DNA from 3 places in the Uliginosibacterium sp. H1 genome. Region 2 is predicted to be linked to each of the others. Evidence: predicted binding sites of a transcription regulator. Region 2 holds the regulator's gene; each other region holds the start of a gene.
What was found. Region 2 encodes sigma-54, which starts transcription at its own class of promoters, with help from an activator protein. Its sites were predicted from a motif close to TGGCACGCTTNCTGCTNA; they were not measured.

Region 1: the regulator sigma-54 is predicted to act here: its motif matches at 1,605-1,622, upstream of VVD47_RS13810 (formate/nitrite transporter family protein).
Region 3: the regulator sigma-54 is predicted to act here: its motif matches at 1,716-1,733, upstream of nirB (nitrite reductase large subunit NirB).

The regions. Positions count from the first base shown of each region.
Region 1 is NZ_JAYXHR010000002.1:915,728-920,029, forward strand. Features, by position in the region: gene VVD47_RS13800 (AraC family transcriptional regulator) at 1-95, shown strand, start outside; gene VVD47_RS13805 (nitrate- and nitrite sensing domain-containing protein) at 211-1,437, shown strand; gene VVD47_RS13810 (formate/nitrite transporter family protein) at 1,810-2,619, shown strand; gene VVD47_RS13815 (bifunctional protein-serine/threonine kinase/phosphatase) at 2,826-4,302, shown strand, end outside.
Region 2 is NZ_JAYXHR010000002.1:1,331,904-1,336,205, forward strand. Features, by position in the region: gene recX (recombination regulator RecX) at 1-417, shown strand, start outside; gene lptB (LPS export ABC transporter ATP-binding protein) at 404-1,126, shown strand; gene VVD47_RS15660 (RNA polymerase factor sigma-54) at 1,145-2,662, shown strand; gene hpf (ribosome hibernation-promoting factor, HPF/YfiA family) at 2,675-2,998, shown strand; gene ptsN (PTS IIA-like nitrogen regulatory protein PtsN) at 3,205-3,690, shown strand; gene hprK (HPr(Ser) kinase/phosphatase) at 3,659-4,302, shown strand, end outside.
Region 3 is NZ_JAYXHR010000003.1:130,109-134,410, reverse strand. Features, by position in the region: gene nirB (nitrite reductase large subunit NirB) at 1-1,676, opposite strand, end outside; gene VVD47_RS17235 (CatB-related O-acetyltransferase) at 1,935-2,552, opposite strand; gene VVD47_RS17230 (hypothetical protein) at 2,588-2,881, opposite strand; gene glnE (bifunctional [glutamate--ammonia ligase]-adenylyl-L-tyrosine phosphorylase/[glutamate--ammonia-ligase] adenylyltransferase) at 2,884-4,302, opposite strand, start outside.

The DNA of each region.
Region 1 (4,302 bases), 420 kb from region 2:
ACTGCGGCTATGCGTCCACCTCCGCCTTCATCGCCGCCTTCCGACGCGCCTTCGGCAGCACGCCGCTGGCCATGTTCGGGCGCGGTGCAGGCTAATGCGTGCAGCGTGCCACGGCGCTGTCGCGGGCCCGCCTCACGCTTCGCCACGGAACGCGCCGTTTCGTTCATCATCCGGCCCTGAAGGACTTTCCCGCCGCCCACGGCAACTGCCATGCAACTCTCCGTTTCCAGCATCGTGCTGGCTGCCAAGCAGCACGAGATCGAAGAACTCCGCCGCCTGGGCGCACGCAGCGAGCTGGTGGCCGTCATCGGCCACATGGTTCACGTGCTGCAGCTCGAACGCGGCGCGACCAGCATCTTCCTCGCTTCGCAGGGCGGGCACTTCGCCGATACGCGACAGGCCGCGCTGACGGAGTCGCAGGCGGTCGAGCAGCGGCTGCGTACCGGCCTTGCCGCGCAACTGCAGAGCGCGGCCCACAGCGCCCGCTTCCTGTCGCTGATGGCCTGGGCGCTGCTCGGGCTGGACGGCCTGCCGGCGCTGCGTGCCAGCATCGACCGGCGCGCCATTCCTGCCCGTGAGGCCATCGACAGCTACGGCCGCATCATCGCCGGCCTGGTCGCACTGGTGTTCGAGGTGGCCGACAGCGCGGTGGACCCCGGCATCTCGCGCCTGCTGGTGGCGCTGTTCAACCTCGTGCAGGGCAAGGAGCAGGCCGGGCAGGAGCGCGCGCTGGGTGGCCTGTGCTTCGCCTCCGGCCAGGTCGACGCGGCAGACCGTGACCGCATGACCGACCTCATCGAATCGCAGGAGCGCAGCTTCCAGCTGTTCGCCGAGTTCGCCGACGAGGCGCTGGCGGCGCGCTGGCAGGCCGCGCAGGATGCGCCCTTCGCGGCGCAGCTGGAACGCCTGCGCCGCGTGCTGCACAGCACGCGCGCCACCACGCTGGACGCCGCGCACAACGAGAAGTGGTTCGACGTCTGCAGTGCCCGCCTGGTCGAGGTGTGGTCGCTGCAATGCCTGCTGGTCGAGGCGCTGCAGGGCCGCTGTGCGGCGCTGGTGGCGCAGGCGCAACAGGCGCTGACCGACGCCGAGGGCCTGCTGCGCACGCTGCGCGACAACCCGCCGGCGGCGCGCCTGGATGACAACGCGATGACGGGCGCGGAGGGCTCGCAGGCATTGGTGCAGGTGCTGAAGGCGCAGGCCGAGCGGCTTGCCGGCATGGAGGCCGACCTCGACACCGCGCGTCGCGTGCTGGACGAGCGCAAGCTCATCGAGCGCGCCAAGGGCATCCTCATGGAGCGCTTCCAGATCAGCGAGGACGAGGCCCACGTGATGATGCGCAAGGCCTCCATGGACCAGAACCGCAAGCTGGTGGAGGTGGCGCAGGCGGCGCTTTCGCTGCCGGCTTTTCTGGTGCCGCCGCGCCCGGGCAAGTGATGCCGGTCTGACCAGCGGCCGCACCAAAGGCGGTCAGTGCTGCGGCGCAAGGGCACCAGCGCGGGGCGATCCGCCGGGCTGCCATGAAGCCGCAAGCCGCCCGCCGATACCCCGCAACGCCAGGGCTGGCGCCGGTTGCGGCGATATCCCGGCGCCGCGCGCGCAAATGGCACAGAACCTGCTGACGCTTACCCCGCGTCGGGCTAATGAAGGCCCGGCAACGGGCAGCGAGACAACGCACGGCCCGTCGGTTTCACCTGGATGATGGCGTCCATTCCTGTTCCCTCCCTTTTTCCGGGGTGGGATCAGGAATGGGCGCCATTTTGTTTTCTGGTCGGCCGCGGCCACCACACGACACAACGGGACAACAACATGGCCTACCTGGCACCCTCGGAATTCGTCACCAAGATGATCGACGCCGGCGAATCGAAGATCTTCATGTCGACGCGCGACACCATCATCCGTGCCTACATGGCCGGCGCCATCCTCGCGCTGGCCGCCTGGTTCGCGGTCACCATCAACGTGCAGACCGGCCAGCCGCTGCTGGGCGCCGTGCTGTTCCCGGTGGGCTTCTGCATGCTCTACCTGCTGGGCTTCGACCTGCTCACCGGCGTGTTCGTGCTGGCGCCGCTGGCCCTCATCGACAAGCGCCCCGGCGTCACCATCGGCGGCGTGCTGCGCAACTGGGGCCTGGTGTTCACCGGCAACTTCCTGGGCGCCTTCACGGTGGCGATCATGATGGCCATCTACACCACCAACGGCTTCTCCACCGAACCGAGCGCGGTCGGCAAGGCCATCGGCATCGTCGGCGAGAGCCGCACCCTGGGCTACAAGGAATACGGCGCGGCCGGCATGCTCACCCTGTTCGTGCGCGGCATGCTGTGCAACTGGATGGTGTCGGCCGGCGTGGTCGGCGCGATGATCTCCACCCACGTCAGTGGCAAGGTCATCGCCATGTGGATGCCGATCATGCTGTTCTTCTACATGGTGTTCGAGCACTCCATCGTCAACATGTTCCTGTTCCCGTCCGGCCTGCTGCTGGGCGCGCACTTCACGATCATGGACTACCTGATCTGGAACGAAATCCCCACCGTGCTGGGCAACCTCGTCGGCGGCCTGGCCTTCACCGGCCTCACCCTGTACGCCACGCACGCCCGCACGGCGCCGCGCCGCGCCGCCTGAGCAGGCGCGCCAGGCAAGTGAACATGGCCCGGGGCAGTGGATGCCCGGGCCACAACGAGAAGAGCGTGCAACCGGCTCCGGGAAGATGGGGATCCGACCGGCTACGGGAAACGCCAGGCCGTACAATTCTTCAGGGCTCCGGTTTCCTGCGAAACCGGGGCTTTTTTCTTGTGTGGTTTCTTGTGTGATCGGGGAGCAGCGAATCCATGTCCGGCGAACTGCGTGTCAGCATCGGCCAGCATTCCGACAAGGGGCGCAAGCCGCTCAACCAGGACTTCCACGGCGCCTGCGTGCCCACCGGTGCCCAGCTCGTCAGCAAGGGTGTCGCGCTGGCGCTGGCCGATGGCATCAGCAGCAGCGAGGTGAGCCAGGTCGCCAGCGAATTCGCCGTGCGCGGCTTCCTCGACGACTACTACTGCACCTCGGACGCCTGGTCGGTGAAGACCGCCGCGCAGCGCGTGCTGGCCGCCACCAACTCCTGGCTGTTCGCGCAGACCCAGCGCAGCGAGTACCGCTTCGACCGCGACCGCGGCTACGTGTGCACCTTCAGCGCGGTGGTGGTGAAGGGCAGCAGCGCGCATCTGCTGCACGTCGGAGACACGCGCATCTACCGCGTGCATGAGCAGTCGCTGGAACAGCTCACCGACGACCACCGCGTGCATGCCGGTGGCGGGCAGAGCTACCTGGGCCGCGCGCTGGGCGCCAGCCGCGAACTGGAGATCGACTACCGCACGCTGACGCTGGACGAAGGCGACGTGCTGCTGCTGGCCACCGACGGCGTGTACGAGCACGTCGACCCACGCACCGCGGCGCGCATCATCCGCGAAAACGCCGGCGATCTCGACCACGCCGCGCGCCTGATCGTGGCGGAGGCGTTCGCCCGCGACAGCACCGACAACCTCAGCGTGCAGATCCTGCGCGTGGACAGCCTGCCCGGCCACTCCGCCGACGCGCTCTACCACCACCTCGCCGGCCTGCCGTTTCCGCCGCTGCTGCAGGCGCGCATGCACTTCGACGGCTACCGCATCGAACGCGAGCTGCACCACAGCCACCGCAGCCACCTGTACCTCGCCACCGACGAAGAGAGCGGCGAGCGCGTCGTCATCAAGACGCTGGCCACCGAGCTGCAGGCCGACCCCGGCAGCGTGGAGCGCTTCCTGCTCGAAGAATGGGTGGCGCGCCGCATCGACAACGCACACGTGCTGAAGCCGCGCGGCCAGGCGCGCAAGCGCGGCTACCTCTACGTCGTCATGGAGTACGTGGACGGCCACAGCCTGGCGCAATGGATGACCGACCATCCGCGTCCCTCGCTGAATGCCGTGCGGGACATCGTCGACCAGATCGCCGCCGGCCTGCAGGCCTTCCACCGCATGGAGATGGTGCATCGCGACCTGCGCCCGCCCAACGTGATGGTGGACGCCGCCGGCACGCTGAAGATCATCGACTTCGGCTCCACCCGCGTGGCCGGCATCATGGAAGCGGCTGCGCCGAAGCAGGCCGGCGCCATGCTGGCTACTGCGCAGTACGCCGCGCCGGAACTCTTCCTCGGCGAGGAAGGCGACGCCCGCAGCGACGTCTTCTCGCTGGCGGTCGTCGCCTACCAGCTGCTGACCGGCCGCCTGCCCTACGGTACGCGCGTGGCGGCGGCGCGCACCCGCGCCGAGCAGGCACGCCTGCGTTATG
Region 2 (4,302 bases):
CGGCGCGAGCATTCGCGCGCCGAGCTGGCGGCCAAGCTGCGCGGCGAGGCGGAGCCTGAAATGCTGTCGGCATTGCTCGACCGTCTCGCCGAGACCGGACTGCAGTCCGATGCGCGCTACGCCGAGAGCTTCGTGCGCAGTCGCGCCGAGCGACATGGCGTGGGGCGCCTGCGCAATGAACTCGCACGGCGCGGCGTGGCCGAAGCGCTGATCGACGATGCACTCACCACCCTGGCCGATGAAGGCGGTGGCGACGAACTGGCCCGCCTGCGCGCGGTGTGGCAGAAGAAATTCGGCGACAAGCCGCAGGACGCCCGCGAGTGGGCCCGTCAGGCGCGCTTCCTCCAGTCGCGGGGCTTCACCAGCGAACTGATCCGCAAAGTACTGAAAGAGCCGTTCAACGATGAGTCTGCTTAGGGTTACCCAGCTCTCCAAGCGCTACAAGAAACGCACGGTGGTCCGTGACGTTTCCTTCGAGGTCGGCAGCGGCGAGGTCGTCGGCCTGCTCGGCCCCAATGGCGCGGGCAAGACGACCTGCTTCTACATGATCGTCGGGCTGGTGCGCGCGGACGGCGGTGCGATCCACCTGGACGGCACCGATCTGACCCACACGCCGATTCATCGCCGCGCGCAGATGGGCCTGTCCTACCTGCCGCAGGAGAACTCGGTTTTCCGCAAGCTGACGGTCGCCGAGAACATCATGGCCGTGCTGGAGCTGCAGAAGCTGGGCAAGGCTGAAGTGCGGGCCCGGCTGGACGAGCTGCTCAACGAGCTGAACATCGGCCATCTGCGCGACGCGACCGCCCAGTCGCTGTCCGGTGGCGAGCGTCGCCGCGTGGAGATCGCGCGTGCGCTGGCGACCAGCCCGCGGCTTATCCTGCTCGACGAACCCTTCGCCGGCGTGGACCCGATCGCGGTGATCGACATCCAGAAGATCATCGCCTACCTGAAGTCGCGCGGCATCGGGGTGCTGATCACCGACCACAACGTGCGTGAGACGCTGGGTATCTGCGATCACGCCTGCATCATCAACTCCGGCGAGGTGCTCGCTGGCGGCCGTCCTGACGAAATCGTGCAAAACGCACAGGTGCGTCAGGTGTATCTGGGCGAACATTTCCGCCTGTAGAAGTTTTCCGTCTCATTCATGAAGCCCTCGCTCCAGCTCAAGATATCCCAGCACCTCGCGCTGACCCCGCAGCTGCAGCAGTCCATCCGCTTGCTGCAGCTGTCGACGCTTGAGCTCAACACCGAAATCGAGCGCATCCTGCTGGAGAACCCCATGCTGGAGCGCGAGGACGGTGAGGAGGGCGGCGCCGAAGCGGTGGCCAGCGTCGAGCAGGCCGAAGCCACGCGCCACGAGGAGCGCGAGGAGCGCGACTTCGCGGAGATCCGCGAATCCAGCGGCAACGGCGAGGACGCGGACTTCGAGCCGGCGGTGTCGGTCGATCCGCCTGAGACCATCGATGCGGCCTACGAGGCGGCCTCCGACGACGATCTCGGCGAAGCCGCGGAGTGGCGTTCCGAAGCGGGCAGCCGCAATGGCGGTGACGACGACGAGTCCGACTTCCAGGAATTCCAGGCTGCCGCCACGTCGTTGCGTGACCACCTCGATGCCCAGGTGGCCTTGATGGCCCTGTCCGACCGGGACCGCGCGCTGGTGCGTTTCCTCATCGAGGCGCTGGATGACGATGGCTTTCTCGACACCCCGCTGGAAGAACTGCTCGAACTGATTCCGCCCGAGCTGGAAGTGGAAGTCGATGACCTGCAGATCGCGCTGCGCTATGTGCAGCACTTCGACCCCGTCGGCGTCGGCGCACGCAGCCTGCAGGAGTGCCTGACCCTGCAGCTGCGCAATTGCCCGGAATGCAGTGCCCGCAGCCTGGCGCTGCAGATCGTCGATGGCCAGCTCGAACTGCTGGCCGCGCGCGACTTCGTCAAGCTCAAGCGCCGCCTGGGCTGCAACGACGACGGCCTGCGCGCCGCGCAAGACATGATTTCCCGGCTGAACCCCCGCCCGGGCGCCCAGTTCACCCACGTGGAGCCGCGCTACATCGTGCCGGACGTCATCGTCCGCAAGACGCGCGGCCGCTGGGGGGCGAGCCTCAACCCGGAGGCGATGCCGAAACTGAGGATCCACCGCGTCTACGCCGACATCCTTCAGCAGAACCGTGGTTCCGCCAGCGCCCTGTCGGGCCAGCTACAGGAAGCCCGCTGGTTAATCAAGAACGTACAACAACGCTTTGACACGATCCTCAGAGTGTCGCAGGCTATCGTCGAACGACAACACCAGTTCTTCGACCACGGCGAAGTGGCCATGCGGCCGCTGACCCTGAGGGAGATTGCCGACGAACTGGAGCTGCACGAATCCACGGTGTCGCGCGTGACCACGCAGAAGTACATGGCCAGCCCGCGCGGCGTGTTCGAACTGAAGTATTTCTTCGGCTCTCACGTGTCCACCGACACGGGCGGTGCCTGCTCTGCCACGGCGATTCGTGCGCTGATCCGCCAGATGGTTGCAGGTGAAGACGGGAGAAAACCCCTGTCCGACGCCACGATTGCCGAGATGTTGGGCCAGCAGGGTATCGTGGTGGCGCGACGGACGATTGCGAAATACCGCGAGTCGCTCAATATCCCGCCGGTCAGTCAGCGCAAGTCGATCTGAGAGGAGTGCCCTATGAATCTCAACATCACCGGCCATCATCTTGAGGTGACCCCCGCCATCCGTGAGTTCGTCACCAGCAAGCTGGAACGCGTGATTCGCCATTTCGACCACGTGACCGCCACCCACGTGATCCTCTCCGTCGAGAAGCTCAAGCAGAAGGCCGAAGTGACCCTGCATGTCCGCGGCAAGGACATCCACGTCGAAGCGACCGAGGAAGACCTCTACGCCGCCATCGACGCCATGACGGACAAGCTCGACCGCCAGGTCGTCAAGCACAAGGAAAAGTCCTTCGACCACGGGCGCGACGCCATCAAGCACCAAGCCGCCCAGCCCTGACCGCCCGGCCGGCCGGGTTGTCGGGCATAATTCCCGCTTGCCTGCACCTCGGCCGGTTATCCTGCTCCAAGGTTCTGCTGTCCCATCCCGCTGCACCACGCCCGACAGGAAAGCTCGACAGTTTCGACAGTCCCAGACAGTCCATTTACGCCGAGTAGCGACCGTCTCGTCACCACTGGTGACAGCGCGGTCAGAGCCTCCCCCGGATGAACCTCATTTCCCACATCCTGCCACTGCAAAACGTGCTGCTCGACCTGGAGGCCGACAGCAAGAAGCGCGTTTTTGAACGGGCAGGACTGATCTTCGAGAACCAGAACAGCCTGTCGCGCAGCGCGATCATCGATTCGCTGACCCAGCGCGAGAAGCTCGGCTCCACCGGCCTGGGCCAGGGCATCGCCATTCCGCACGGCCGCATCAAGGGTTTGAAGGAAGCGCTGGGCGCTTTCTTCCGCCTGGCCAGCCCGATCCAGTTCGATGCGCCGGATGGCCGCGCGGTGAACCTCATCTTCGTGATGCTGGTGCCGGAGCAGGCCAACGAATCCCATCTGCGCCTGCTGTCCGAACTGGCCCAGATGTTCTCCGACCGCGCTTTCCGCGACGATCTTCTGGCGGCCGACAGCGCCGACACCATGCATAGCCTCTTTGTCGAATGGGATCCGCATGCGGCGAACGAGCGTCGCTCAACTCTTTGAGGCCAACCGTGCTGCGTTGCGCCTGCGCCACGTCGCCGGCCGGCTCGACACGCACCTCACCATCCATGACAACCGGGTATGGCCGGCTGACCTCGTCGGTCACCTGAACCTCATCCATCCGCAGCGCCTGCAGGTGATGGGCGAGGCGGAGTTCGTCTGGGCGCGCCGTCAGGCGCGCGACAAGCTGGAGCACCACCTGCTCGGCATCCTCGCCGCGGCGCCGCCGGGCATCATCGTGGCCGACGACTGCGAGGTGCCGGACATCATCCGGCGCAACTGCGAGGATGTCGGTGTGCCCTTGCTGGCCTCACCCATGGAGTCCGCACGCGTCATCGACGTGATGCGCAGCTACCTTGCGCGACGGCTCGCCGAGCGTGTCTCGCTGCACGGCGTCTTCATGGACGTGCTGGGCGTGGGCGTGCTGATCACCGGCGATTCCGGTGCCGGCAAATCCGAGCTTGCCCTGGAGCTGATCTCGCGCGGGCACGGTCTGGTGGCCGACGACGTGGTGGAGATCTCGCGGGTGGCGTCCGGCGTGCTGGAAGGTCGCTGCCCGGAGATGCTGAAGGATTTCCTGGAAGTCCGCGGCCTCGGCATCCTGAACATCCGCAC
Region 3 (4,302 bases), on a different contig from region 2:
TGGGCGCGCTCGTTGATGAAGCGCGATTGCGGATCGTCCTGGGCCTCGTGCGGCCAGGAGGAGATGAGGTAGTAGTTCAGCGCCGGGCGGCAGCTCGCGCAGCCGTTGGGCGTCTTCCACTCCATGGCGTGCATCACTTCCGGAATCGACTTCAGCTTGAGGTCGACGATGGCCTTGCGCACTTCGCCATGCGAGTGGTCGGTACAGGCGCACACCGGCTTGTTGTTGGAGTCCGCCGGCGTGTAGGCGCCACCGATGGTGGAAGCCAGGATCTGCTCGACCAAGCCGGTGCAGGAACCGCAGGAGCTGGACGCCTTGGTGTGCTTGCGCACGTCATCCAGCGTGAAGAGGCCGTTCTCCTTGATGCTCTTGACGATGGTGCCCTTACACACGCCGTTGCAGCCGCAGACCTCGGCGCTGTCCGGCATGCTGGCCGCGATGTTCTGGCCCTTGTGGCCGGCATCGCCGAGGTGGCTCTTGCCGAACAGCAGGTGGTCGCGGATGTCGGCGACGTTCTGGCCGTCGCGCAGCATCTGGAAGTACCAGGAGCCGTCCGCCGTGTCGCCGTACATCACGGCGCCGACGATCTTGTCGTCGCGGATCACCACGCGCTTGTATACGCCGATGCCGGGGTCGGAGAACACGATGTCCTCGGTGCCCTCGCCGCCGCTGAAATCGCCGGCCGAGAACACGTCGATGCCGGTGACCTTCAGCTTGGTGGACGTCACCGAACCCTGATAGCGGCCGATGCCGTACATCGCCAGGTGGTTGGCGCAGACCTTGGCCTGCTCGAACAGCGGCGCCACCAGGCCGTAGGCGATGCCGCGGTGGTTCGCACACTCACCCACGGCGTAGATGCGCGGGTCGTAGGTCTGCAAGGTGTCGTTCACCACGATGCCGCGGTTGCAGTGCAGGCCGGCCTTCTCGGCCAGCTCCGTGTTGGGGCGGATGCCGGCGGCCATCACCACCAGGTCGGCCGGCACGATGTCGCCATCCTTGAACTTCACGTGGGTGACGCGACCGCCCTCGTCCCCCATCAGCTCTGCCGTCTGCTTGGGCAGCAGGAACTTCATGCCCTTGGCTTCCAGCGCCTTCTGCAGCATGGTGCCGGCGGTCTTGTCGAGCTGGCGCTCCATGATCCAGTTGCCGATGTGCACCACCGTCACGTCCATGCCACGCAGGGCCAGGCCGTTGGCGGCCTCCAGGCCCAGAAGGCCGGCACCGATGACCACTGCGTGCTTGTACTTGGCAGCGGCGTCGATCATCGCGTCCGTGTCGGCGATGTCGCGATAGGAAATGACGCCCTTCAGCTCCTTGCCGGGCACCGGCAGGATGAAGGGGTTGGAGCCGGTCGACAGCAGCAGGCGGTCGTACTCGGCTTCCGTGCCGTCTTCCGCGATGACCTTGCGGGCCTTGCGATCGATGGTGACGATCTTCTTGCCGGTGTGCAGGTTGATGCCGTTGTCGCTGTACCAGGCCAGGTCATTCAGGATGATGTCCTGGATGGTCATCTCGCCGGCCAGCACCGGCGACAGCAGGATGCGGTTGTAATTCGGGTGCGGCTCGGCGCCGAACACGGTGATGTCGTACATGTCCGGCGCGATCTTGCGCAACTCTTCGAGCGTGCGGACGCCGGCCATCCCGTTGCCGACCATCACGAGTTTCAGTTTCTTCATTTCCGGGCACCCTGGCGAAGTACGCTCATGGGCCAGTCAAAAGCAGCGTCCGTGCCATTAGACGCAAATCATTGAAAGACATTGATTTACGCCGGGAAAGGCATTGCGTAGCGTGACGGGCACCCGCTCCGGATACGGGGCAACCCCTATGCAGAACAAACACTTAGGCCAGAACGCGACAAAGCGTCGGCGCGGTGCATTGCGCACCATAAGAAAGCACGTATGAACTTTATTGGCGCAAACGCATAAGGCCCGCGGTCAGGGGCCGGTAGCGGCCTCCGCTGGGCTTTCGACAACTTGCAGGAAGTCCTCGATGCGGTCGGAAAGCAGTAGTGGCAGATGCGCGCGCAGGCGCGCCTCGTCCCAATGCCACCACTGCACTGCGAGCAGTCGCGCGATGGTGGCCTCGTCGAAGCGATGCCGCACTACGCGCGCCGGGTTGCCCACCACTACAGCATAGGCCGGAACATCACGACTGACCACCGCACGCGCGCCGATCACCGCGCCATCACCCACCGTGACGCCGGACAGGATCAGCGCATCGGCGCCGATCCATACATCGTGGCCGATCAGCACATCGCCCCGCGTCGCCGGGTAGCCCACCGGCCGCGGCACGCCCGCCCACTTTTCCGCGAAGGGAAACGTACTCACCCAGTCCGTGCGGTGGTTGCCCCCGAGCAGGATGCGCACCCCGGCGGCGATCGAGCAGTAGTTGCCCACCACCAGCCGTGCACCTTCGCCCCAGGCACGCACCTCGAAGTCATCGTCGGCGTAGCTGCCGGTGCCGAAGCAGTGCTGCGGGTAGCGCTGCGCCAGCGTCTTGCGACGGGCGATCAGCCAACGGTCGTAGTGAGTCTTGATGAACCGGCGCAGCATCTCTCTCAAACCTCACCGCGCCAACGCGCCAACGCTCATTTCTTCGCGGCGCCTGAGTAGATCACATATCCAAGCACAAGCTTGTCGGCATGCATAGCCGTAAAGCACCAGACCTTGTGCGTGGTCTCCACTTCGGTGAGTCCAGTGTTTGCCACGCCCAGTGCAACGGCCTTCGCCATCCCCTTGCTTCCACGTTCATACACGCGCAACCGCTTCACGGACAAACACCACTCCGCGATGGCCTGATCCTCATCTTCTGCAGTGACCTGGCTGATGTACGAGCCGCCATCGTGCTCTACGTGGATGGTGTATCGCCGCAGACGAGCCATACCTATTCCCCGAACACCAGCTTCCACAGCCGGATCACCACCTCGCGCGCCTCCTGCAGGGCGCTTTCGTCCACCACGTTCTTCTGCTCGTTGAGGCGCTGCAGGTGCTGGGCACGACGCAGGGCCCGGTAGGCGTCCGCCGCTTCGTGCGCGGTGTCGGCGGGAATCAGGCCGATGTTGCCGGCAAGGCGCAGCAGCGCGATGTTGCCGATGTTGCCGGTCAGCTCCGGCCAGGTCGGCGCGTGCGCCAGCACCAGGTACTGCACGATGAACTCCACGTCCACCAGGCCGCCGGCGTCGTGCTTCACGTGGAAGCCTTCGTTCTTGTTGGCGAAGGCCTCGCGCATCTTGACGCGCATCGCCAGCACCTCCGCGCGCAGCTTCGCCACGTCGCGCGGCTCGGTCAGCAATTCGTGGCGGATGCCTTCGAAGGCGCTGCCCACCTTCGCGTCGCCCGCGCAGAACCGCGCCCGGGTCAGCGCCTGGTGCTCCCACACCCACGCAGACTCGCGCTGGTACTGCTGGAAGGCTTCCAGCGAGGACACCAACAAACCGGAGTCGCCGTTCGGCCGCAGGCGCAGGTCGGTCTCGAAGAGGATGCCGGACGGCGTCTGGCTGGACAGCCAGGTGCTGATGCGTTGCGCCAGCCGTGCGTAGTTGGGCTGCGCGTCCTCGTGGTCGTCGTCGTAAATGAACACCAGGTCGAGGTCCGAGGCGTAGCCCAGCTCCTTGCCGCCCAGCTTGCCGTAGCCGATGACCGCGAAACGCGGCACCTCGACATGACGTTTGGGCAGACGCCGCCAGCACTGGCGCAAGGTTTCGGCCAGCATGATGTCGGCCAGGTCGGACAGGTGATCCGACACGCGCTCCAGGGTCAGTACGCCGGCGAGGTCCTGGTTGAGCAGACGGAACACCTGGGCGTGGTGCATCTCGCGCATCACGTCCATCTGCCGCTCGGTGTCGTCACCCAGCGCATCCATGCGCGCGGCCAGTTCGGCGGCGAAGACGTTGCGGTCCTGCATCTGCTCCAGCAGGCGCGCGTCCAGCAGCTCGTCGAGCAACAAGGGATGGCGGGTCAGGTACTTCGACGCCCAGCTCGATGCGGACATCAGCGCCACCACGCGCCCCAGCGCCGCCGGGTACTGTTGCAGCAGGGCCAGATAGGCCGCGCGGCGGCAGATGGCCTCGATTAGGTCGAGCACGCGCTGCAGGGTCTCGTCCGGGTTCGGGCAGGCCGCGCAGAGCTCCAGCGCGCGCGGCATCAGCGCGCGCAAGCGGCTGCGCGCGTCGTCACCCAGGCTGCGGTAACGGCTACCCTGGCGGAAGGCGTTCAGGCGCTCGGTGCAGGCTTCCGGCTGTGCGAAACCCAGCGCCTCCAGGCGGTCGCGCAGTTGCTCCGCATCCGGCGGGCCTTGCCACAC